Regions from separate parts of the Streptomyces sp. NPDC090442 genome, predicted to be linked through region 1. Evidence: predicted binding sites of a transcription regulator. Region 1 holds the regulator's gene; each other region holds the start of a gene.

Region 1 (7,069 bases):
GGTCGCCGCCTCGCTCGCGCTCGAATCCCCCGCCCCGTCCCCAACGCCCCCAAGGAGCCGGGGACTTCACCACACCTAGGGCGTCGACGCTTCGACGACCGGCGCGTCAACCCCTCGATTCCTTGATCTCTCGATTCCTCGATCAATGCGTCAACGGGCGGGACGACCGGCCCGACGCCGAGTCGATCTCGTCATGGGCCTTGGTCAGCAGTTGCATCGCCAGGTCGTTGAGGGCCCTGGCCCCCGCGACCTCCTCGCCGACCCGGGGCTGGTTCCCGTCGGCGGGATGGCGGCTGGCATAACCATGGGACCGCACCTCGGTCCCGTCCGGCAGCCGTACCATCGCGGCGGCCCGGGTGCGGTGGACGTCCTCCTCGAACTCCATCTCGACATGCCATCCGACAGCGGTCTTCAACATGGCGGTCACCTCCGGAATCGCTGCTACCAGCGTGCGCTCGCCACCGCCCCCGCGCACGACGTGCACCGGGGCGGCGCCGCGCCCTCCCCAGGGCGCTTCTGACGGATCTCCGCCCGCGGTCACCAGGCCCTTCGCCCCGTCACGCGCTCTCCGGCGCCGTCACGAAGTCGATCAGTTCCTCCACCCGACCCAGCAGCGCCGGCTCCAGGTCCTTGTACGACCGCACCCGGGACAGGATCCGCTGCCAGGCCGCGCCGGTGTTCTCCGGCCAGCCCAGCGCCCGGCACACCCCGGTCTTCCAGTCCTGACCCCGGGGGACCTGCGGCCAGCCCGCGATGCCCACCGACGACGGCTTCACCGCCTGCCACACGTCGATGTACGGGTGGCCGACGACCAGCACGTTCCCGTCCGTCACCGACGCCGCGATCCGGGACTCCTTGGAACCGGGGACGAGGTGGTCCACCAGGACGCCGAGGCGGGCGTCCGGGCCGGGGGAGAACGCCTCCACGATGGCCGGAAGGCCGTCGATGCCCTCCAGGTACTCCACGACGACGCCCTCGATCCGCAGGTCGTCGCCCCAGACGCGCTCCACCAACTCGGCGTCGTGCCGGCCCTCCACGTAGATGCGACCGGCGCGGGCGACCCGGGCGCGGGCCCCGGGGACCGCGAGCGAACCGGAGGCGGTGCGCGCCGGCCCGCTCGCCGCCGGGCGGGCCGACGGCCGGACGAGGGTGACGGTCCTGCCCTCCAGGAGGAAGCCGCGCGGCGCCATCGGGAACACCCGCTGCTTGCCGAAGCGGTCCTCCAGGGTCACCGTCGTGCCCTCGGCGGTCTTCTCGCACCGGATGACCGCGCCGCAGTAGCCCGTGGCCACCTCCTCCACGACCAGCCCGGGATCGGCCGGCACCTCGGGCACCGGCTTCGGCTTCTTCCAGGGGGGAGTGAGGTCGGGGCTGTAGTGCCTGCTGTGCATGGAGGTCGGTTCCCTACGGGTCGGGGGCGGACAGTCGGTGGGTCGGGTGGGGAGGAGTGGTGCTACGGGCGGCGGACCGGTGTGCACGCCGGGGAGGGCGGGCCAACCGCGGTCGCGTCAGGGCGCGTTGGCGGTGCCGAAGCGGGCGGCCAGGGCGTCCCGTTGCGCGCGGACGAAGGCCGCGTCCACCACCGCGCCGTGCCCCGGCACGTAGTGGGCGTCCTCGCCGCCCAGGGCCAGCAGCCGGTCGAGCGCGGCGGGCCACCGCCGGGGCAGCGCGTCCGGACCCGCCTGGGGCTCGCCGGACTCCTCCACCAGATCGCCGCAGAAGACGACGTCCCGTTCGCCGGGCCGGCCCGGTACCAGGACGGCCAGGTCGTGGGCGGTGTGACCGGGGCCGACGTCGGCCAACAGCACCTCCCGGCCCCCGAGGTCGAGGGTCGTTCGGTCGTCCACCTGGTGGCGGGGGACGACCAGGTGGTCCGCGGCCTCGGCGGCGGCCCGCGGGGCCACGCCGTGCCGGACCGCGTCCTGCCGCAGCGTCTCCCCGCCGTCCCGGAGCAGTCCGGCCACCCCCGCCGCGCCGTACACCTCGACGCCGGCGAAGGCCGCGGTGCCCAGTACGTGGTCGAAGTGCGGGTGGGTGAGCGCGACATGCGTCACATCGCGGCCCAGCACGCCGCGGATCGTGCGGCGCAGCTCCGCCCCGGCGGCGAGGGTCGGACCGGTGTCGACGAGCAACACCCCGTCGGCGCCGGCGATCACGCCGATCGTCTCGTCCCAGCCGGGCATCCGGCGCCGGACGACGTCGGTGCCGAGCCGCTCCCAGCCGGCCTCTTCCCAAGTGGTGCGCATGGCAGGACGCTAGCGCCCCCGCGATAGCGTTGCCCCGCACCCGGTGGAAACCCGGCGGAAAGCCGGCGGGCGCGCGCACCTCGTGGGGCGCGCCGCGGTGCGGTCCCGGGGCGCCAACGAGGCGTCGTGCAAGGGATTTCCAGGGGATCGCTCGGGGAACTCTCCGGGGCGGCCCGGGGTCGGATCAGGCGGTGGTGGGTAAGCCCTCAGTGCGCCCGCCCTTGCTGTATCCGCTCCGCCCGGCCGTACACTGGCTGCGGGTCTGGCACTCGGGCCAGGTGAGTGCCAGTGGAGAGACGACCGGCGGGACGGCCGACTGGAGGTGGCGGACATGCTCAGTGAACGCAGGCTTGAAGTGCTGCGCGCCATCGTCCAGGACTATGTCGGGACGGAGGAGCCGGTCGGCTCCAAGGCCCTCACCGAGCGCCACAAGCTGGGCGTCTCCCCGGCCACCGTCCGCAACGACATGGCGGCCCTGGAGGACGAGGGCTTCATCGCCCAGCCGCACACCAGCGCCGGCCGGATCCCGACCGACAAGGGCTACCGCCTCTTCGTCGACAAGATGGCCGGCGTCAAGCCGCTGTCCGTCCCCGAGCGACGGGCGATCCAGAACTTCCTGGACGGCGCCGTCGACCTCGACGACGTGGTGGGCCGCACGGTGCGGCTGCTGGCGCAGCTCACCCGACAGGTCGCGGTGGTGCAGTACCCGTCCCTGACGCGGTCCACCGTCCGGCACGTCGAGCTGCTGGCGCTGGCCCCGGCCCGGCTGATGCTGGTGCTGATCACCGACACCGGCCGCGTCGAGCAGCGGCTCATCGACTGCCAGACGCCGTTCGGCGAGACGTCCCTGGCGGACCTGCGCGCCCGGCTCAACAGCCGGATCGTCGGCCGCCGTTTCACCGACGTCCCGCAGCTCGTGCAGGATCTCCCGGAATCCTTCGAACAGGAGGACCGGGCCACGGTATCGACAGTACTGTCGGTGTTGCTGGAGACTCTGGTGGAGGAGACCGAAGAGCGGTTGATGATCGGCGGCACCGCCAATCTGACGCGCTTCGGGCATGATTTCCCCCTGACCATCCGGCCGGTGCTGGAAGCCCTTGAGGAGCACGTGGTGCTGCTCAAGCTGCTCGGGGAGGCCAACGACTCGGGCGTGACCGTACGCATCGGGCATGAGAATGCTCACGAGGGCCTGACGTCCACCTCGGTCGTCACCGTCGGATACGGTTCGGGCGACGAGGCCGTCGCGAAATTGGGCGTGGTCGGACCGACCCGCATGGACTACCCCGGAACGATGGGAGCGGTACGCGCAGTGGCACGTTACGTCGGACAGATCCTCGCGGAGTCGTAAGTGGCCACGGATTACTACTCGGTCCTCGGCGTCAGCCGTGACGCCTCGCAGGACCAGATCAAGAAGGCTTTCCGGCGGCTGGCGCGCGAGCTCCACCCGGATGTGAACCCGGATCCCAAGACCCAGGAGCGGTTCAAGGAGATCAACGCCGCCTACGAGGTCCTGTCGGACCCGCAGAAGAAGCAGGTCTACGACCTCGGCGGCGACCCCCTCTCGCAGGCCGGCGGCGCCGGTGGCGCGGGCGGCTTCGGCGCGGGCTTCGGGAACTTCTCCGACATCATGGACGCGTTCTTCGGCACGGCCTCGCAGCGCGGCCCGCGCTCGCGGACCCGCCGCGGCCAGGACGCGATGATCCGCCTCGACATCGAGCTGAGCGAGGCCGCGTTCGGCACCACCAAGGACATCCAGGTCGACACCGCCGTCGTCTGCACCACGTGCAGCGGCGAGGGCGCGGCGCCGGGCACCTCGGCGCAGACCTGTGACATGTGCCGCGGCCGCGGCGAGGTCTCGCAGGTCACCCGGTCCTTCCTGGGCCAGGTCATGACGTCCCGCCCCTGCCCCCAGTGCCAGGGCTTCGGCACGGTCGTCCCGACCCCGTGCCCGGAGTGCGCGGGCGACGGCCGGATCCGCTCCCGCCGCACCCTCACGGTCAAGATCCCGGCCGGTGTCGACAACGGCACCCGGATCCAGTTGGCCGGCGAGGGCGAGGTCGGCCCCGGCGGCGGCCCCGCCGGCGACCTCTACGTCGAGATCCACGAGCTGCCCCACCCGGTGTTCCAGCGCCGCGGCGACGATCTGCACTGCACGGTCACCATCCCGATGACCGCGGCGGCGCTGGGCACCAAGTGCCCCCTGGAGACGCTCGACGGCATGGAGGAGGTCGACGTCCGGCCCGGCACCCAGTCCGGCCAGTCGATCCCGCTGCACGGCCGCGGCGTGACGCACCTGCGCGGCAACGGCCGCGGCGATCTGATCGTCCACGTCGAGGTGCAGACCCCGAGCAAGCTGGAGCCCGAGCAGGAGGAACTGCTGCGCCGGCTGGCCAAGCTGCGCGGCGAGGAGCGCCCGCTGGGGCAGTTCCAGCCGGGGCAGCAGGGGCTGTTCTCGCGCCTGAAGGACGCGTTCAACGGGCGGTAGTCGCACCGGTCGGGGCGGCGGTCAGGGGGTTTCCCGCGGCCGTCGCCCCGGTTCTGGGCGGGGCGACGGGCGTGACACGATGTGGGCATGCCCACCGCGCTCACCGATCTCTGCCGCCACCCCATCGTGCAGGCCCCGATGGCGGGTGGTGGCTCCGGACCCGAGTTGGCCGCCGCCGTCTGCGAGGCCGGCGGCCTCGGCTTCCTGGCGGCCGGCTACAAGACCGCCGACGGCATGTACCAGGAGATCAAGCAGCTGCGCGGGCTGACCGGCCGGCCCTTCGGCGTCAACCTCTTCATGCCGCAACCCCCGTTGGCCGACGCCTCCGCCGTCGAGGTCTACCGCGAGCAACTCGCCGGCGAGGCCACCTGGTACGAGACCGAGCTCGGCGACGCGGACGCCCCCGCCGACGACGGCTACGAGGCCAAGCTGGCGATCCTCCGCGACGACCCGGTGCCGGTGGTCTCCTTCACCTTCGGCTGCCCCTCGCGGGCGGTGCTCGACGCGTTCGCCAAGGTCGGTACGTACACCATCGTCACGGTCACCACGGCCGCCGAGGCACAGGCCGCGCAGTGGTCGGGGGCCGACGCGGTGTGCGTGCAGGGCGTGGAGGCGGGCGGCCACCAGGGCACCCACCGGGACGACCCGCACGCCGACGGCACCGGCGCCGGGCTGGGGTTGGTGGCGCTGCTGGCGCAGGTGCGGGAGACGGTGCAGATCCCGCTGATCGCCGCCGGCGGGCTGATGCGCGGCGCCCAGATCGCCGCGGTGCTGGCCGCCGGTGCCACGATGGCGCAGTTGGGCACCGCCTTCCTGATCACCCCCGAGTCCGGCGCCCACCCGCTGCACAAGCAGGCACTGATCAACCCCCTGTTCACGCATACCGAGTTGACCAGGGCGTTCTCCGGGCGGCCGGCCCGCGCACTGGTGAACCGCTTCCTTCGCGAGCACGGCCCGTACGCCCCGGCCGCCTACCCGGCCGTGCACTACCTCACCTCCCCGGTCCGCAAGGCCGCCGCCAAGGCGGGCGACGCCCAGGGGATGAACCTCTGGGCAGGGCAGGGCCATCGGCTGGCGCGGGAGCTACCCGCCGGGCGGTTGGTGGAGGTCCTAATGGCCGAACTCGACGCCGCCCGCGCCGCGTTGGCCAACGGCCGCCCGTCCGACGCCGGTTGCGGCACGAGCGGAGGTGCGGCATGACCGCCCCCGTCTTCCTCGTCGACGTCGATGCGCTCGCCGGTGTACGGGCCGGCGGCACGCTCACCCTGGACGGCCCCGAGGGCCGGCACGCGGTGTCGGTGCGGCGGCTCCGGGTCGGCGAGGAGATCGTCCTGACGGACGGCGCCGGCACCGGCGCCGAGGGCACCGTCGCCGCCGTCGAGGGCAAGGACCGGCTCACCGTCGCCGTCACCGCGCTGCGCACCGAGGAACCGCCGGCGCCCACCCTCACCGTCGTGCAGGCGCTGCCCAAGGGCGACCGCGGGGAGCTGGCCGTGGAGACCATGACGGAGGCCGGGGTGGACGCCATCGTGCCGTGGCCCGCGTCCCGTTGCGTCACCCAGTGGAAGGGCGAACGGGCCGCCAAGTCGCTCGCCAAGTGGCGGGCCACCGCGCGGGAGGCCGGCAAGCAGTCCCGCCGGCTGACCTTCCCGCAGGTCACCGACCCGCTGTCGACCAAGAAGGTCGCCGAGCTGCTCGCCGACGCCGACTTCGCCGCCGTCCTCCACGAGGAGGGCAGCAGCCCGCTCGCCTCCGCCGAACTCCCCACCCAGGGCTCGATCGTGCTGGTCGTCGGCCCGGAAGGGGGCGTCTCGCCGGAGGAGTTGGCGCTCTTCGCCGAGGCGGGGGCCAAGCCGTATCGGCTGGGGGCGAGCGTGCTGCGGACGTCTACGGCCGGGACGGCGGCGGTGGCGTTGTTGTTGGGGCGCACGGGGCGCTGGGGCTAGGTTCGGCCCACCTTGTCGGCTGCCCCGCCGTGGGCCTGCGGCCGGCTGGTCCCCACGTTGTCGGCTGCCCCGTCGTGGGGCTCGCTGTTTACGCCTGCGGCGCGGGCCGCTGCGCGGGGCGGGGCCGCTGCGCGGGGCTGTCGGGGTGCGGTGACGGGCCTCCGGGGTGGTGTGTCGGACTGCTTCGCTTTACGTCCGACACACCACCCCCTCCGACCCGTCCCCTCCCGTTGTGGGTGGGGAAAAGGGCGGTGGGGGTTGGGCGTTGTGGTGCTCCGGAGGCCAATGGCCAGGCTGGGGGCCCGGGTTGGTCAGGGGAGGAGCTCGGCGGTCAGGGTGATGTTCTTGACGCCGGCCAGGGCCTGACTGACGGGGCAGTTCTGCTTGGCGTC
Region 2 (7,069 bases), on a different contig from region 1:
GCGTAGCGGTGTCGGTCAGGGGCGGTGGTCGGGCGGGGGGCCGGCCCGGATCGTCGGCTACGGCGGCCTGGCCGCGATCGACGGCACCGGCGACGTCCAGACCATCGCCACCGCCCGCGACCAGTGGGGCACCGGCCTCGGCGGCCGGCTGCTGGCCGCGCTGCTGGGCGCCGCCACCGCCTTCGAGTGCCACGAGGTGCTGCTGGAGGTGCGGGTCGACAACGCCCGCGCCCAGCGCCTCTACGAGCGCTTCGGCTTCGAGCCGATCGGCTTCCGCCGCGGCTACTACCAACCCGGCAACGTCGACGCACTGGTGATGCGCCGCCCCTCCCAGACCTCCTCCGAAGCACCCTCCGTACAAGGAACGTGAACATGGCTGACTCCCGCGGCGGACCGCTCGTCCTCGGCATCGAGACCTCCTGCGACGAGACCGGCGTCGGCATCGTCCGCGGTCACACCCTGCTCGCCGACGTGGTCGCCTCCAGCGTCGACGAGCACGCCCGCTTCGGCGGTGTGGTGCCCGAGGTGGCCTCCCGCGCGCACCTGGAGGCGATGGTCCCCACCATCCAGCGCGCCCTGAAGGAGGCCGGGGTGGCCGCCTCCGACCTGGACGGCATCGCGGTCACCGCGGGCCCCGGCCTGGCCGGCGCGCTGCTGGTGGGCGTCTCGGCCGCCAAGGCGTACGCCTACGCGCTGGGCAAGCCGCTCTACGGCGTCAACCACCTCGCCTCGCACATCTGCGTCGACCAGCTGGAGCACGGCCCGCTGCCGGAGCCGACGATGGCGCTGCTGGTCAGCGGCGGCCACTCCTCGCTGCTGCTGGCCCCGGACATCACCTCCGACGTCCGCCCGCTCGGCTCGACCATCGACGACGCGGCCGGCGAGGCGTTCGACAAGGTGGCGCGGGTGCTCCACCTCGGCTTCCCCGGCGGCCCGGTCATCGACCGCTACGCGCGCGAGGGCGACCCGGAGGCGATCCGCTTCCCGCGCGGGCTGACCGGCCCCCGCGACCCGCGCTACGACTTCTCCTTCTCCGGCCTGAAGACCGCGGTGGCCCGTTGGATCGAGGCCAAGCGGGCGGCCGGGGAGGAGGTCCCGGTGGCGGACGTCTCGGCGTCGTTCCAGGAGGCGGTCGTCGACGTGCTGACCCGTAAGGCCGTGCGGGCCTGCAAGGACAACGGCGTGGACCACCTGATGATCGGCGGCGGGGTGGCGGCCAACTCCCGGCTGCGGGCGATGGCCGAGCGCCGCTGCGAGGACGCCGGCATCCGACTGCGGGTGCCGCGGCCCAAGTTGTGCACCGACAACGGGGCGATGGTCGCGGCCCTGGGAGCCGAGATGGTGGCCCGCAACCGCCCGGCCTCCGCCTGGGAGCTCTCCGCGGACTCCTCGCTGCCGGTCACCGAGCCCCACGTCCCGGCCCCGGACGGCCACGACCACGGTCACGGCCATGACCACGACCACTTCCACGAGTTGAGCAAGGACAACCTGTACTCCTAGGCGCCCGGCGCCCGTTGGGGCCCGGGCGCGGCCCGTATCCTGGTGGTCGGGCGCGGGGGGAAGCGCCCGGGGCACGCACGGGGAAGCGGGGGCGCGCGGTGAACTGGTGGTATCTCTTCATGCTGGCCGGACCGGCGGTCTACGCCGGCTCCGCGGCGAGCGGCACGATCCGCAGGGCGCTGAAGACGCGCCACCAGCGCAAGTTGGACCTCATCGAGGCCCGGCGGGAAGACCGGCTGGCGCTGGAGGCCGCGGACCAGCCGCCGGCCCCGGTGTGCGGCTGCGAGCACCACCTCGCCAAGCACGACAAGCAGGGCCGCTGCCACGAGACGGTCGAGGCCGCCGTCGCCTGGGACGCCGCGAAGAAGCCGGTCCGCTACGAGGCCCGGCAGTGCAGCTGCCAGCAGTACGTGGGCCCGCAGCCGCTCTCCCGCGTCTACGCCGAGGAGTTGACCGACCTGGGCTGAGCGGCCGCCGGGCCGGTCAGGCGCCCTCGGCCGCCGGGTGCCCCAGCAGCATCGTGGGCGCCCCCGCGACGCGGGTGAGGAAGACCGTGCAGGAGTGCGGCCCGGCCAACTTGAGCTTCCGGCGCAGCTCCTCGGGCTCCACCGCGGAACCGCGCTTCTTGATCACCGCGACGCCCACCCCGCGCTCCCGCAGCAGCGCCTTGAGCTTCTTGACGTTGAACGGCAGCACGTCGGTGATGGCGTAGGCGGTCGCGTACGGCGTCGGCACCAGTCGGTCCGCGGTCACATAGGCGATCGTCGGGTCGATCAGCCGGCCGTCGACCTGCTCGGCGACGTCCGCGACCAGGTGGGCGCGGATGACCGCGCCGTCCGGCTCGTAGAGCCAGTCGCCGACCCTCCCCGGCTCGGGATCGGGCAGACCGGCGCCGACCAGGGAGTCCCCGGCGGGCAGCAGGGTGGCGCGGCGGACGCCGCCCCGACCGGTACCGAACCACAGGACGGCCTCCTTCACGTCCCCCGCGTCGGAGATCCACTCCGTCTCGGCGTCCTCGGGCAGCGCCTCGTGCGGCACCCCCGGCGCGATCTTCAACGCCGCGAACGGCGCCGTGCGGGCCGCGCCGATCGCCCAGGACAGCGGCGGCGAGTACGCCTCCGGGTCGAAGACGCGGCCACCCGTCGCCCAGCCGCCACCCCTGGCCGAGGCGCTGCGCGCCGCCCCTCTTGTCGGCGCCTTGGTACGCCGCGCCGGGTCCACGAACACCGCGTCGTACCCGGCGGTGTCGACCTCCGTGACGTCCGCGCACCGCACCTCGATCAGGTCCGCCAGGCCCAGCGCCTCGGCGTTGGCCCGGGCCGCCGCGCAGGCCAGCGGGTCGCGGTCCACGGCCAGCACCCGGACCCCGGCCCGGGCCGACGCCAGCGCGTCGCCGCCGATCCCGCAGCACAGGTCCGCCAGGGTCCGCACGCCCAGCGCGGCGAGCCGGGCGGCGCGGTGGGCGGCCACCGGGGCGCGGGTGGACTGCTCGACCCCGTTGGGCGTGAAGTACATCCGTGCGGCGTCCGCGCCGAACTTCGCGGCCGCCCGCTGCCGCAGCCGGGCCTGCCCGAGCGCGGCGGAGACCAGCGGGGCGGGGTGGTCGCGGCGGAGCCGGGTGGCGGTCGCCAGCTCGTCCGCCGGGTCGTAGTCCCGCAGGGCGGCCAGGAGTTGCTGCCCCTCGGGGGCGAGCAGTGCGGAGAAGGTGTCGAGGTCGGTCATCGGCACCATTGTGGGCCACGCACGCGTGCCGGCCCGCGGATGGTCCGCTGGCCGGCACGTGGGCGGTCGTGGCGTCGTCAGGCCCCGGGTTCGTTCCCGGTGATCCGCGGCACCCGTTGGGTGGCGTCCGCGTCCGGCCGCTCCGGGGCCGGACGGACCGGCTCCCGGCGCCGCTGGGCGCTGTCGCTGACCCGTAGCAGCACCGCCACCATCACCCAGTTCGCGACCAGTGACGAACCGCCCTTGGCGAGGAACGGCAGGGCCTTACCGGTCAGCGGGATCAGCCCGGTGACGCCGCCGGTGACGACGAAGACCTGGAGCAGCAGCGCACCGGCGAGGCCGACGGCCAGCAGCTTGCCGAACGGGTCGCGGGCGGTCAGCCCCACCCGCAGGCCGCGCTGGGCCAGCAGCCCGTAGAGCAGCAGCACGGCCATCACCCCGGCCAGGCCCAGCTCCTCGCCGACGGTGGTGAGGATGAAGTCGCTGTTGCCGGCGAAGCCGATCAGCTCGGGGTGGCCCTGGCCCAGCCCGGTGCCGCCGATCCCGCCGCTGCCGAAGCTGAACAGCGCCTGGGCGGCCTGGTCGGAGATCAGGCCCGGCGGTCGCTTGTTCTCCGGCAGGAAGATGTCCATCGGGTGCAGCCAGGCCATCACACGGCCCTTGACGTGCGGTTCGGTCGAGCCGACGACGGCGGCGCCGACGACGGCCATCAGCAGACCGCAGACCACCCAACTGGTGCGCTCGGTGGCCATGTAAAGCATGATCACGAAAACGCCGAAGAAGATCAGCGAGGTGCCCAGGTCGCGCTCGAAGACCAGCACCAGCAGGCTGATCACCCAGATCGTGAAGATCGGCCCGAGCTGCCGGCCCGGCGGCAGCTGCATGCCCATCACCCGGCGCCCGGACAGCGCCAACGCATCGCGGTTCACTGTGAGATAGCCCGCGAAGAACACCACGATCATGATCTTCACGAACTCGCCGGGCTGCATCGACAGCGGCCCGAGCATGATCCAGCGCTTGGCGCCGAACTGGTCCGCGCCGAAGAACGCCGGCGCCATCAACAGCACCAGCGCCACGGCCATCGTCAGATAGATGTAGCGCTGCAGGAGCCGGTGGTCGCGCAGCACCATCAGGATCACGATGCAGACCGCGACCCCGATCACCGTCCACACCAACTGCCCGGTCGCCGCCTGCGCGATCTTCAGCCGGGGTTTCTCCGCGTAGGTGATGTCCAGCCGGTGCAGCAGCACCAGCCCGATCCCGGTCAGCATGGTCGCCAACGGCAGGATCAGCGGATCGGCGCGCGGCGCGAACCGGCGGACGACCAGGTGCGGCACCAGCGCGATGAAGAACATGCTCACCGCGAAGCCGGCCAGCCCGCCGGGGAGCTGCCCCTTCATGGACAACTCGGTGTAGGCGTAGCCGAAGACGGTGATGAGCACCACAAAGCCCAGCAGCCAGCCCTCGGTCCGCCGACGGTTCGGGGCCTGGGCCAGCGCGGCGAACGTCATGGTGCGTTCGGCGTCGCTCTCCGGTCCCCCGGAATCCCGGGGAGCGCTGGTCAGTCCACGCACGGTTCCTCCGCCATCGATGGGTCAGGGCCGCAGGGCGGCCGGGTCGCGGCCCGGTGTCAGCGGTCCCGGGGACAAGACGGGGCAGCCACGGGCCTGGTTGCGGCCGAGCGGGAAGGTGTGTCCGACTCCACGCCCGGCCGACCGGCAGCAGACACGGTACGCGTCTCCGCCGCGCTGGCACTCCGCTTGACCGAGTGCTAACGGCGTCATAGTCTCAGCGTTGGCACTCCCCGACGGAGAGTGCCAACACAGCGACGGGCAGGTCCGGCACCCGCGACGACGGATCCACCTGGTCGCCACCTCAGACAGTTAACCCCGTGAGATCTCCGAAGGGGGAGGTCGGATCGTGACGACCGCCAGCTCCAAGGTTGCCATCAAGCCGCTTGAGGACCGCATTGTGGTCCAGCCGCTCGACGCCGAGCAGACCACGGCCTCGGGCCTGGTCATTCCGGACACCGCGAAGGAGAAGCCCCAGGAGGGCGTCGTCCTGGCGATCGGTCCGGGTCGCTTCGAGGACGGTAAGCGCGTCGAGCTCGACGTCAAGGTCGGCGACGTCGTTCTCTACAGCAAGTACGGCGGCACCGAGGTGAAGTACAGCGGCGAGGAGTACCTCGTCCTCTCGGCACGCGACGTGCTCGCGATCGTCGAGAAGTAAGTCACCCGGAATTGCCCTGATCTGCGCCCCTGGTTCCCGCGTTCTCACCGACCGGGGCAGGGGCGCAGTTCGTTTTCGCGAGAGCGGTCACGGCGGCGAGGCCGACGATCGCAACGAGAGGACTTGAAGCACCCATGGCGAAGATCCTGAAGTTCGACGAGGACGCCCGTCGCGCCCTTGAGCGCGGCGTCAACAAGCTGGCCGACACGGTCAAGGTCACCATCGGCCCCAAGGGTCGCAACGTCGTGATCGACAAGAAGTTCGGCGCCCCGACCATCACCAACGACGGCGTCACCATCGCCCGCGAGGTCGAGGTCGAGGACGCGTACGAGAACCTCGGCGCCCAGCTCGTCAAGGAGGTGGCGACCAAGACCAACGACATCGCGGGTGACGGCACCACCACCGCCACCGTGCTGGCCCAGGCGCTGGTCCGCGAGGGTCTGCGCAACGTCGCCGCGGGTGCCTCTCCCGCCGCCCTGAAGAAGGGCATCGACGCCGCCGTCAAGGCCGTCTCCGACGACCTGCTGGCGACCGCCCGCCCGATCGACGACAAGTCCGACATCGCCGCCGTGGCCGCGCTGTCCGCCCAGGACGCCCAGGTCGGCGAGCTCATCGCCGAGGCGATGGACAAGGTCGGCAAGGACGGCGTGATCACCGTCGAGGAGTCCAACACCTTCGGCCTGGAGCTGGACTTCACCGAGGGCATGGCCTTCGACAAGGGCTACCTCTCGCCGTACATGGTCACCGACCAGGAGCGCATGGAGGCCGTCCTCGACGACCCCTACATCCTGATCCACCAGGGCAAGATCTCCTCCATCCAGGACCTGCTCCCGCTGCTGGAGAAGATCATCCAGGCCGGCGCCTCCAAGCCGCTGCTGATCATCGCCGAGGACGTCGAGGGCGAGGCGCTCTCCACCCTCGTCGTCAACAAGATCCGCGGCACCTTCAACGCGGTGGCCGTCAAGGCCCCCGGCTTCGGTGACCGCCGCAAGGCGATGCTCGGCGACATGGCCACCCTCACCGGCGGCACCGTCGTCGCCGAAGAGGTCGGCCTCAAGCTGGACCAGGTCGGCCTGGACGTGCTCGGCACCGCCCGCCGCGTGACCGTCACCAAGGACGACACCACCATCGTCGACGGTGGCGGCAACAGCGAGGACGTCCAGGGCCGCGTCGCCCAGATCAAGGCCGAGATCGAGGCCACCGACTCCGACTGGGACCGCGAGAAGCTCCAGGAGCGCCTCGCCAAGCTGGCCGGCGGCGTCTGCGTGATCCGCGTCGGTGCGGCCACCGAGGTCGAGCTCAAGGAGAAGAAGCACCGCCTGGAGGACGCCATCTCCGCGACCCGCGCCGCGGTCGAGGAGGGCATCGTCTCCGGTGGTGGCTCCGCCCTCGTCCACGCCGTCAAGGTCCTGGAGGGCAACCTCGGCAAGGACGGCGACGAGGCCACCGGTGTCGCCGTGGTCCGCCGCGCCGCCGTCGAGCCGCTGCGCTGGATCGCCGAGAACGCCGGCCTTGAGGGCTACGTGATCACCTCCAAGGTGGCCGAGCTCGACAAGGGCAACGGCTTCAACGCCGCCACCGGCGAGTACGGCGACCTGGTCAAGGCCGGCGTCATCGA
Region 3 (7,069 bases), on a different contig from region 1:
CCCCCATCCGCCAACCCACCACCCCTCTCCTCCCGTTGACCACACAGCAAGGCACCGCCCATGACCGAAGAAAAGCACCGCGCCACCGCTGCCGCGCTCCTCCCCCTCGTAGGCGGCGCCGGCAACGTCACCTCCGTCGCCCACTGCATGACCCGCCTCCGCCTGGGCATCAGGGACCGCTCCCTGGTCCAGGACGACGCCCTCAAGGCGCTCCCCGCCGTCCTCGGCGTCGTGGAGGACGACACCTACCAGATCGTGCTCGGCCCCGGCACGGTCGCCCGAGTCACCCCCGAGCTCGACCGCCTCCTCAACGAGCCCCCGGCCCAAGCCTCCACAACCACGCCCACCCCTCCAACCACATCCGTACCCCAAGCAACCAACGGATCCGCCGCCACCGACCTAGCCTCCCGGGGCGCCGCCCTCAAGGCCCGACAGAAGGCCCGCAACGCCACCCCGGTGAAGCTGTTCCTCCGCCGCATCGCCAACATCTTCGTGCCGCTCATCCCCGCCCTCATCGGCTGCGGCATCATCGCCGGCCTCAACGGCCTGCTCACCAACGCCGGTTGGCTGCCCGCCCTGGTCCCAGCCCTGACGGCCATCGCCTCCGGCTTCATGTCCCTGATCGCGGTCTTCGTCGGCTACCACACCGCGAAGGAGTTCGGCGGCACGCCCGTCCTCGGCGGCGCCGTCGCCGCCGTCACGGTCTTCCCCGGCATCGCCCATGTCACCGCGTTCGGCCAGCAGTTGGCCCCCGGCCAAGGGGGCGTCCTCGGCGCCCTGGCCGCCGCCCTGCTCGCCACCCTGTTGGAGAAGCACTTCCGCAGACGCATCCCGGAGGCCCTGGACGTCCTCCTCACCCCCACCCTCACCGTCCTCCTCACCGGCCTGGTCACCGTCTTCGGCCTGATGTGGGCCGCAGGTGAGGTCTCCACCGCCATCGGCACCTCCGCCACCTGGCTGCTCGCCCACGGCGGCGCCATCGCCGGCTTCCTCCTCGGCGGCCTCTTCCTCCCCCTGGTGATGCTGGGCCTCCACCAGGCCCTCATCCCCATCCACACCACCCTGATCCAGCAGCAGGGCTACACGACCCTGCTCCCGATCCTCGCCATGGCCGGCGCCGGCCAAGTGGGCGCCGCCCTCGCCCTCTACGTCCGCCTCCGCCGCAACCACTCGCTGCGCACCACGATCCGCTCCGCCCTCCCCGCCGGCTTCCTCGGCGTCGGCGAGCCCCTGATCTACGGCGTCTCGCTCCCCCTCGGCCGCCCCTTCATCACCGCCTGCCTCGGCGGCGCGTTCGGCGGCGGCTTCATCGGCCTGTTCAACCAACTCGGCGACGCCGTCGGCGCCACCGCCATCGGCCCCTCCGGCTGGGCGCTCTTCCCGCTGGTCAAGGGCAACCACCCGCTCACCACCACGATCGCCGTCTACGCCCTCGGCCTCCTCATCGGCTACGCCGTCGGCTTCGCCGCCACCTACTTCTTCGGCCTCAGCAAACAACAGCGCACCCACCTCAACGCCCCCAGCGACCTCGACGTGTTCAACGGCCTCAACACCCCCACCAGCGAACCGGCCGCACCCCAGGACACCGACGCAAGCGCCCACGGCGCCATGCGGCCCACCGCCCCCGAAGCCCGAACCACGGCGCTCAAGGGCACCGGATAACCGCCCAACCCCTCACCCCCGCACTCCGAACCAGCACCCGAAAAGCCGGCCCTCCCAGAGCCAACCCCTTCGGTACCGACCTCCCACGCCCGGCCCCTGCCATCCCGACGCCTCCCGGCCGCGCTCCTCGGACCCGACTCCTACGCGCCGGTCCCCTCTCGCCCTGCCCCCTCCGGTCCAGACGCCTCCGACCCTGCTTCCGTCGGACCGGATCCCTCCCCACCAGGTCCACGCCCGCGCCCAGCAGGTCCACGCTCGCCGCCAGGGAGTTCACCCTCCGACCCGAGAGACGCGCCCCCGCGCCCAAGCGGTGCGCTCCCCCGCCCGAGAAGCCCCCCGTCAAGTCCCCCTTTTCCCCCAGGGAGTTCACCCCCGCGCCCATGAGAACCGCTCTCCCGCTCAGGAAGCGCGCCTTCCCCGCCGAGAGAACCGCCCTCCCGTCCAGCAAGCACCCCCTCCCCGCCAAGGCGACCGCTCTCCGGCCCGGGAAGCGCGCCGCCCTCTTCACCAAGCTCGCTCACCCGCCCCAGGGGTTCGCTCCGGCAGGCGCGCCGGAGTCCTTCCACGTACCGCTCCCAGCGGCCGTCCCAGTGACCGGCCCAGCGCCGACGCCGGCGCGCCGAGCGCCCCAACTCCGCGGCCAGCAGGGCGAACCACACGCCCACCAGCATCAGATGGACGCGCTGCGGTACGCCGTGCCAACCGGGGTGGCCCAGGAGCGGACCGACGGTGAGGATCGCGGCGGGCATGGCCACGGCCAGGACGCGCGGCCCCCAGCGGCGGACCAACGGCATCGGTGGCCGCTGCACCGCGGCCGCGCGGCTCAGGCACGCCATCGAGGCGAAGAGGAAGAAGTGGGCGAAGGCGCTGGTGGCGGTGTGCCAGGGATGGACGGGCTCGCAGCCGGGCTCTAGCGAGGGGGCGCAGGTCATCGGGAGCAGCACGTCGGCCAGCGAGGAGAGGCCGAGGCCGGCCAGCGCGAGCCAGCCCGCGCGGGCCCAACGGCCGTGCCCGGCGGGCGTGCTGCGGGCGAGCAGGGCTCCCGCGATGACGAGGAGCGCGCAACCGCTCTCCAGGGCGCCGAAGAGGACCCGGAACCGCTGGTCGGCGGCGTAGAGCTCGCTGACGTAGGAGTGGCGGGGGTCGAGGCCGGTGGGGAGCCGGAACTCCAGCAGCCACCAGTTGTAGAGCAGGGCGGCGGCGCCGAAGAGGACGGCTGCCGTCGCCTCCCGGCCGGCGTAGTGGGTGGTGGGCGCGACCACGGGCTCGTAGGCGGTGCGGTCACCGGTCCGCGTGGGGTTCGGGACGTTCGGCACGGGCGGTCCTGTTCCGGGTGGGGGGCGGGGGCCTAGTGCGAAGGTTCTCCCCGGCATGGCCCTCCACGTAGGAGCGCCGGGTGGAGGCGCGCCGAGCCGCCACCCGTCAGGCCGAACCGATCCCCTGAACGCGGTATCCGACCGTGTCCGTCCACATGTTTGACGCCTCGCCAGCGCACCGGCGGAGCGCGGCTGCCGTAAGGGCCGTCAGCCGTACGGCCCGAGGGGGCCGTTGGGCGCGGGCGTCGGATACAACGCCGCCGGGGCGGCACCCCCTTGGAAGGAGGTGCCGCCCCGGCGAACGGAACGGACGAGATCAACCAGAGGTCGATCAGAAGTCCATGTCACCGCCCGGCATGCCGCCCGGCGCGCCGGCAGCGGCGGCCTTCTCCGGCTTGTCGGCGATGACGGCCTCGGTGGTGAGGAACAGCGCCGCGATGGAGGCGGCGTTCTGCAGCGCGGAGCGCGTCACCTTGGCCGGGTCGATGATGCCCTCGGCGATCATGTCGACGTAGTCGCCGGTCGCGGCGTTCAGGCCGTGACCCGGGGTCAGGTTGCGCACCTTCTCCACGATGACGCCACCCTCAAGGCCGGCGTTCACGGAGATCTGCTTGAGCGGGGCCTCCAGGGCCAGCTTCACGGCGGCGGCACCGGTGGCCTCGTCGCCGTCCAGCTCCAGCTTCTCGAAGACCGAGGAAGCCTGCAGCAGGGCCACGCCACCACCGGCGACGATGCCCTCCTCGACGGCCGCCTTCGCGTTGCGAACGGCGTCCTCGATGCGGTGCTTGCGCTCCTTCAGCTCGACCTCGGTCGCGGCGCCGGCCTTGATGACGGCCACGCCGCCGGCCAGCTTCGCGAGGCGCTCCTGGAGCTTCTCGCGGTCGTAGTCCGAGTCGCTGTTCTCGATCTCGGCGCGGATCTGGTTGACCCGGCCCTGGACCTGCTCGCTGTCGCCGGCACCGTCGACGATGGTGGTCTCGTCCTTGGTGATGACGACCTTGCGGGCGCGGCCGAGCAGGTCGAGACCGGCGTTCTCCAGCTTGAGGCCGACCTCCTCGGAGATGACGGTGCCACCGGTGAGGATGGCGATGTCGCCGAGCATGGCCTTGCGGCGGTCACCGAAGCCGGGCGCCTTGACCGCGACGGACTTGAAGGTGCCGCGGATCTTGTTGACGACCAGGGTCGACAGGGCCTCGCCCTCGACGTCCTCGGCGATGATCAGCAGCGGCTTGCCGGACTGCATGACCTTCTCCAGGAGAGGCAGCAGGTCCTTCACGTTGCCGATCTTGGAGTTGACGATGAGGATGTACGGGTCCTCAAGCGCCGCCTCCATGCGCTCCATGTCGGTCGCGAAGTACGCCGAGATGTAGCCCTTGTCGAAGCGCATACCCTCGGTGAGCTCCAGCTCCAGACCGAAGGTCTGGGACTCCTCGACGGTGATGACGCCTTCCTTGCCGACCTTGTCCATGGCCTCGGCGATCAGCTCGCCGATCTGCGGGTCGGCGGCGGAGATGGACGCGGTGGAGGCGATCTGCTCCTTGGTCTCGATCTCCTTGGCCTGGTCGAGCAGCGCACCGGAGACGGCCTCGACGGCCTTCTCGATGCCGCGCTTCAGGGCCATCGGGTTGGCACCGGCGGCGACGTTGCGCAGGCCCTCGCGGACCAGCGCCTGGGCCAGGACGGTCGCGGTCGTCGTGCCGTCACCGGCGACGTCGTCCGTCTTCTTCGCGACCTCCTTGACCAGCTCGGCGCCGATCTTCTCGTACGGGTCCTCCAGCTCGATCTCCTTGGCGATGGACACACCATCGTTGGTGATCGTGGGGGCGCCCCACTTCTTCTCAAGGACGACGTTGCGGCCCTTGGGGCCGAGGGTGACCTTGACGGCGTCGGCGAGCTGGTTCATACCGCGCTCAAGGCCGCGCCGCGCCTCCTCGTCGAACGCGATGATCTTGGCCATGTGAAGTGGTCCCTCCGGACTGATGGGGGTACCCCCGACTCGAACCAAGCCGAGCTTGGGGGAGGAAGCTCCGGACCGTGCTGGCGCCCGCGACGGACGGCCTGCATGCCGTGCGGTTCCTTGCCCCACCCGGCGTGCGGGCCTCACCGACCCGGTCCACATTCAGCACTCTCACGAGGAGAGTGCTAACGCAATGATTAGCACTCGCACCCATCGAGTGCAAGCGGCATCCGAGATGTCTCCCCCGGGGATGAGGGTCGGGCGACGGGTGGACGCGGGCGCCCGACCGGTGGCCACCCGGCTCGCGGGGCCACCTCTGCCACCGTGCGCGCGCCCCGCGCGCCCGCGTAACACGGCGGGACGGGTCCGAACTCCGGGCCCGGGAACAGCAGAAGGCCCGCAACCCCGTGCGCGGGGATGCGGGCCTTCCTCCCAACGATGCAGTCGGCCGCCGCCTCAGGCGGTGACCCGGACCATGTCCGCCTGTGGCCCCTTCTGGCCCTGCGAGATCTCGAACTCGACTCGCTGACCCTCCTCAAGGGTGCGGTACCCGTCCATCTGGATCGCGCTGTAGTGGACGAAAACATCCGCACCACCGTCGACCGCGATGAAGCCGTACCCCTTCTCCGCGTTGAACCACTTGACGGTGCCCTGAGCCATGCCTAACTCCCCTATTACTGGCCCTTGCGCAGGACCGCACTCCGCGGACCCGGGTCAGACCTCACCCCTGGGAATGGTCCGTGGGGTGTGCGCCGGAACGCGTCGACCGCCGCTGAATGTATCTGGACCGATGCCCAGCGCAACAGGTCAATCGGACGAGAATTCCGGAGTCGGAGAAACGGCCGTATGCGCTCAAATGCCGTTATTCCAGAGCAAGTCGGGCCAGGAATAAGCCACACAGGCGACAAATCGCGCACACAACTTGCGCACAAGTCACCGCGATCTCATATGCGTTCGGCATGCACGCGGAGATAAACGGAGGGGGATCGCCCCAATGGTATCCCCTTTCACCACACGGAATTGCCCCGTCCGTTTAGCACGGACGGGGCAATTTCCGGACACCGCCGGAACAGAGTTGGCGCAAATCCGATCTGCGCGCTCCGCACGGGGCGGTCGAGGGGCCTCAGCAGCCGCCGGCCACCGCGGGAATGATCGAGACGCCCGCGCCTTCCGGGGTCGGGGTCTGCAGGCCCTGTTCGAAGCGGACGTCGTCGTCGTTGACGTAGACGTTCACGAAGCGGCGGAGCTTGCCGGCGTCGTCGAGCACCCGGGCCGCGATGCCGGTGTGGTTCTTCTCCAGGTCGGCGATCACCTCGGAGAGGGTCGCGCCCTCGGCCGGGACCTCGGCCTGGCCGCCGGTGTACGTGCGCAGGATGGTGGGGATGCGGACGGTGACGCTCATGTTGCTGCCTCCAGGGCTGCGGGGAGAGTGGGTGCGGGAGGGGCGGGGCCGGCTCAGTCCGCCAGGCCGGCCGCGCGGAACGCGTCCAGGTCCGGGCGGATGGTGGCGGTGGGCCCGGCGGCGACGGCGTCGAGGGTCTTCAGCCCGTCGCCGGTGTTCAGCACCACCGTGGTCAACGACGGGTCCAGCACGCCGTTCTCGATCAGCTTCCTGGTCACGCCGACGGTCACGCCGCCCGCGGTCTCCGCGAAGATCCCCTCCGTACGGGCCAGCAGCTTGATGGCGTCCACGATCTGGGGGTCGGTGACGTCCTCGACGGCGCCGCCGGTGCGGCGCGCGATGTCCAGCACGTACGGGCCGTCGGCCGGGTTGCCGATCGCCAGCGACTTGGCGATGGTGTTCGGCTTCTGCGGCCTGACGACCTCGTGCCCGGCCTTGAAGGCGGCGGACACCGGCGAGCAGCCCTCGGCCTGCGCGCCGAAGATCTTGTACGGCTTGTCCTCGACCAAGCCGAGGGCGATCAGCTCCTTCAGCCCCTTGTCGATCTTGGTGAGCTGGGAGCCGGAGGCGATCGGGATGACCAGTTGGTCCGGCAGCCGCCAGCCCAACTGCTCGCAGATCTCGTACGCCAGGGTCTTGGAGCCCTCGCCGTAGTACGGGCGGAGGTTGACGTTGACGAAGCCCCAGCCCTCGCCCAGCGGGTCGCCGATGAGCTCGGAGCAGAAGCGGTTG

The links. Region 1 encodes HrcA, which represses chaperone genes, less so after heat shock. Its sites were predicted from a motif close to TTNGCACTCNGNNNNNCNGAGTGCNAA; they were not measured.
Region 2: a site for HrcA is predicted at 4,971-4,997, ahead of groES (co-chaperone GroES). Genes of this name have one in related genera too.
Region 3: a site for HrcA is predicted at 5,098-5,124, ahead of groL (chaperonin GroEL). Genes of this name have one in related genera too.

What each region holds. Positions count from the first base shown of each region.
Region 1 covers NZ_JBIVXW010000015.1:103,947-111,015, forward strand. Annotated here, with positions in the region: gene ACIQU6_RS13520 (DUF1876 domain-containing protein) at 143-418, opposite strand; gene ACIQU6_RS13525 (DUF3097 domain-containing protein) at 558-1,391, opposite strand; gene ACIQU6_RS13530 (MBL fold metallo-hydrolase) at 1,509-2,246, opposite strand; gene hrcA (heat-inducible transcriptional repressor HrcA) at 2,578-3,594, shown strand; gene dnaJ (molecular chaperone DnaJ) at 3,595-4,731, shown strand; gene ACIQU6_RS13545 (nitronate monooxygenase) at 4,819-5,931, shown strand; gene ACIQU6_RS13550 (16S rRNA (uracil(1498)-N(3))-methyltransferase) at 5,928-6,677, shown strand; gene ACIQU6_RS13555 (OsmC family protein) at 6,989-7,069, opposite strand, start outside.
Region 2 covers NZ_JBIVXW010000021.1:2,757-9,825, forward strand. Annotated here, with positions in the region: gene ACIQU6_RS16870 (GNAT family N-acetyltransferase) at 1-370, shown strand, start outside; gene tsaD (tRNA (adenosine(37)-N6)-threonylcarbamoyltransferase complex transferase subunit TsaD) at 373-1,500, shown strand; gene ACIQU6_RS16880 (hypothetical protein) at 1,599-1,967, shown strand; gene ACIQU6_RS16885 (methyltransferase domain-containing protein) at 1,984-3,231, opposite strand; gene ACIQU6_RS16890 (FtsW/RodA/SpoVE family cell cycle protein) at 3,300-4,733, opposite strand; gene groES (co-chaperone GroES) at 5,143-5,451, shown strand; gene groL (chaperonin GroEL) at 5,586-7,069, shown strand, end outside.
Region 3 covers NZ_JBIVXW010000078.1:28,811-35,879, reverse strand. Annotated here, with positions in the region: gene ACIQU6_RS36890 (PTS transporter subunit EIIC) at 61-1,662, shown strand; gene ACIQU6_RS36885 (DUF998 domain-containing protein) at 1,803-2,978, opposite strand; gene groL (chaperonin GroEL) at 3,310-4,935, opposite strand; gene ACIQU6_RS36875 (cold-shock protein) at 5,392-5,595, opposite strand; gene ACIQU6_RS36870 (MoaD/ThiS family protein) at 6,059-6,337, opposite strand; gene thrC (threonine synthase) at 6,391-7,069, opposite strand, start outside.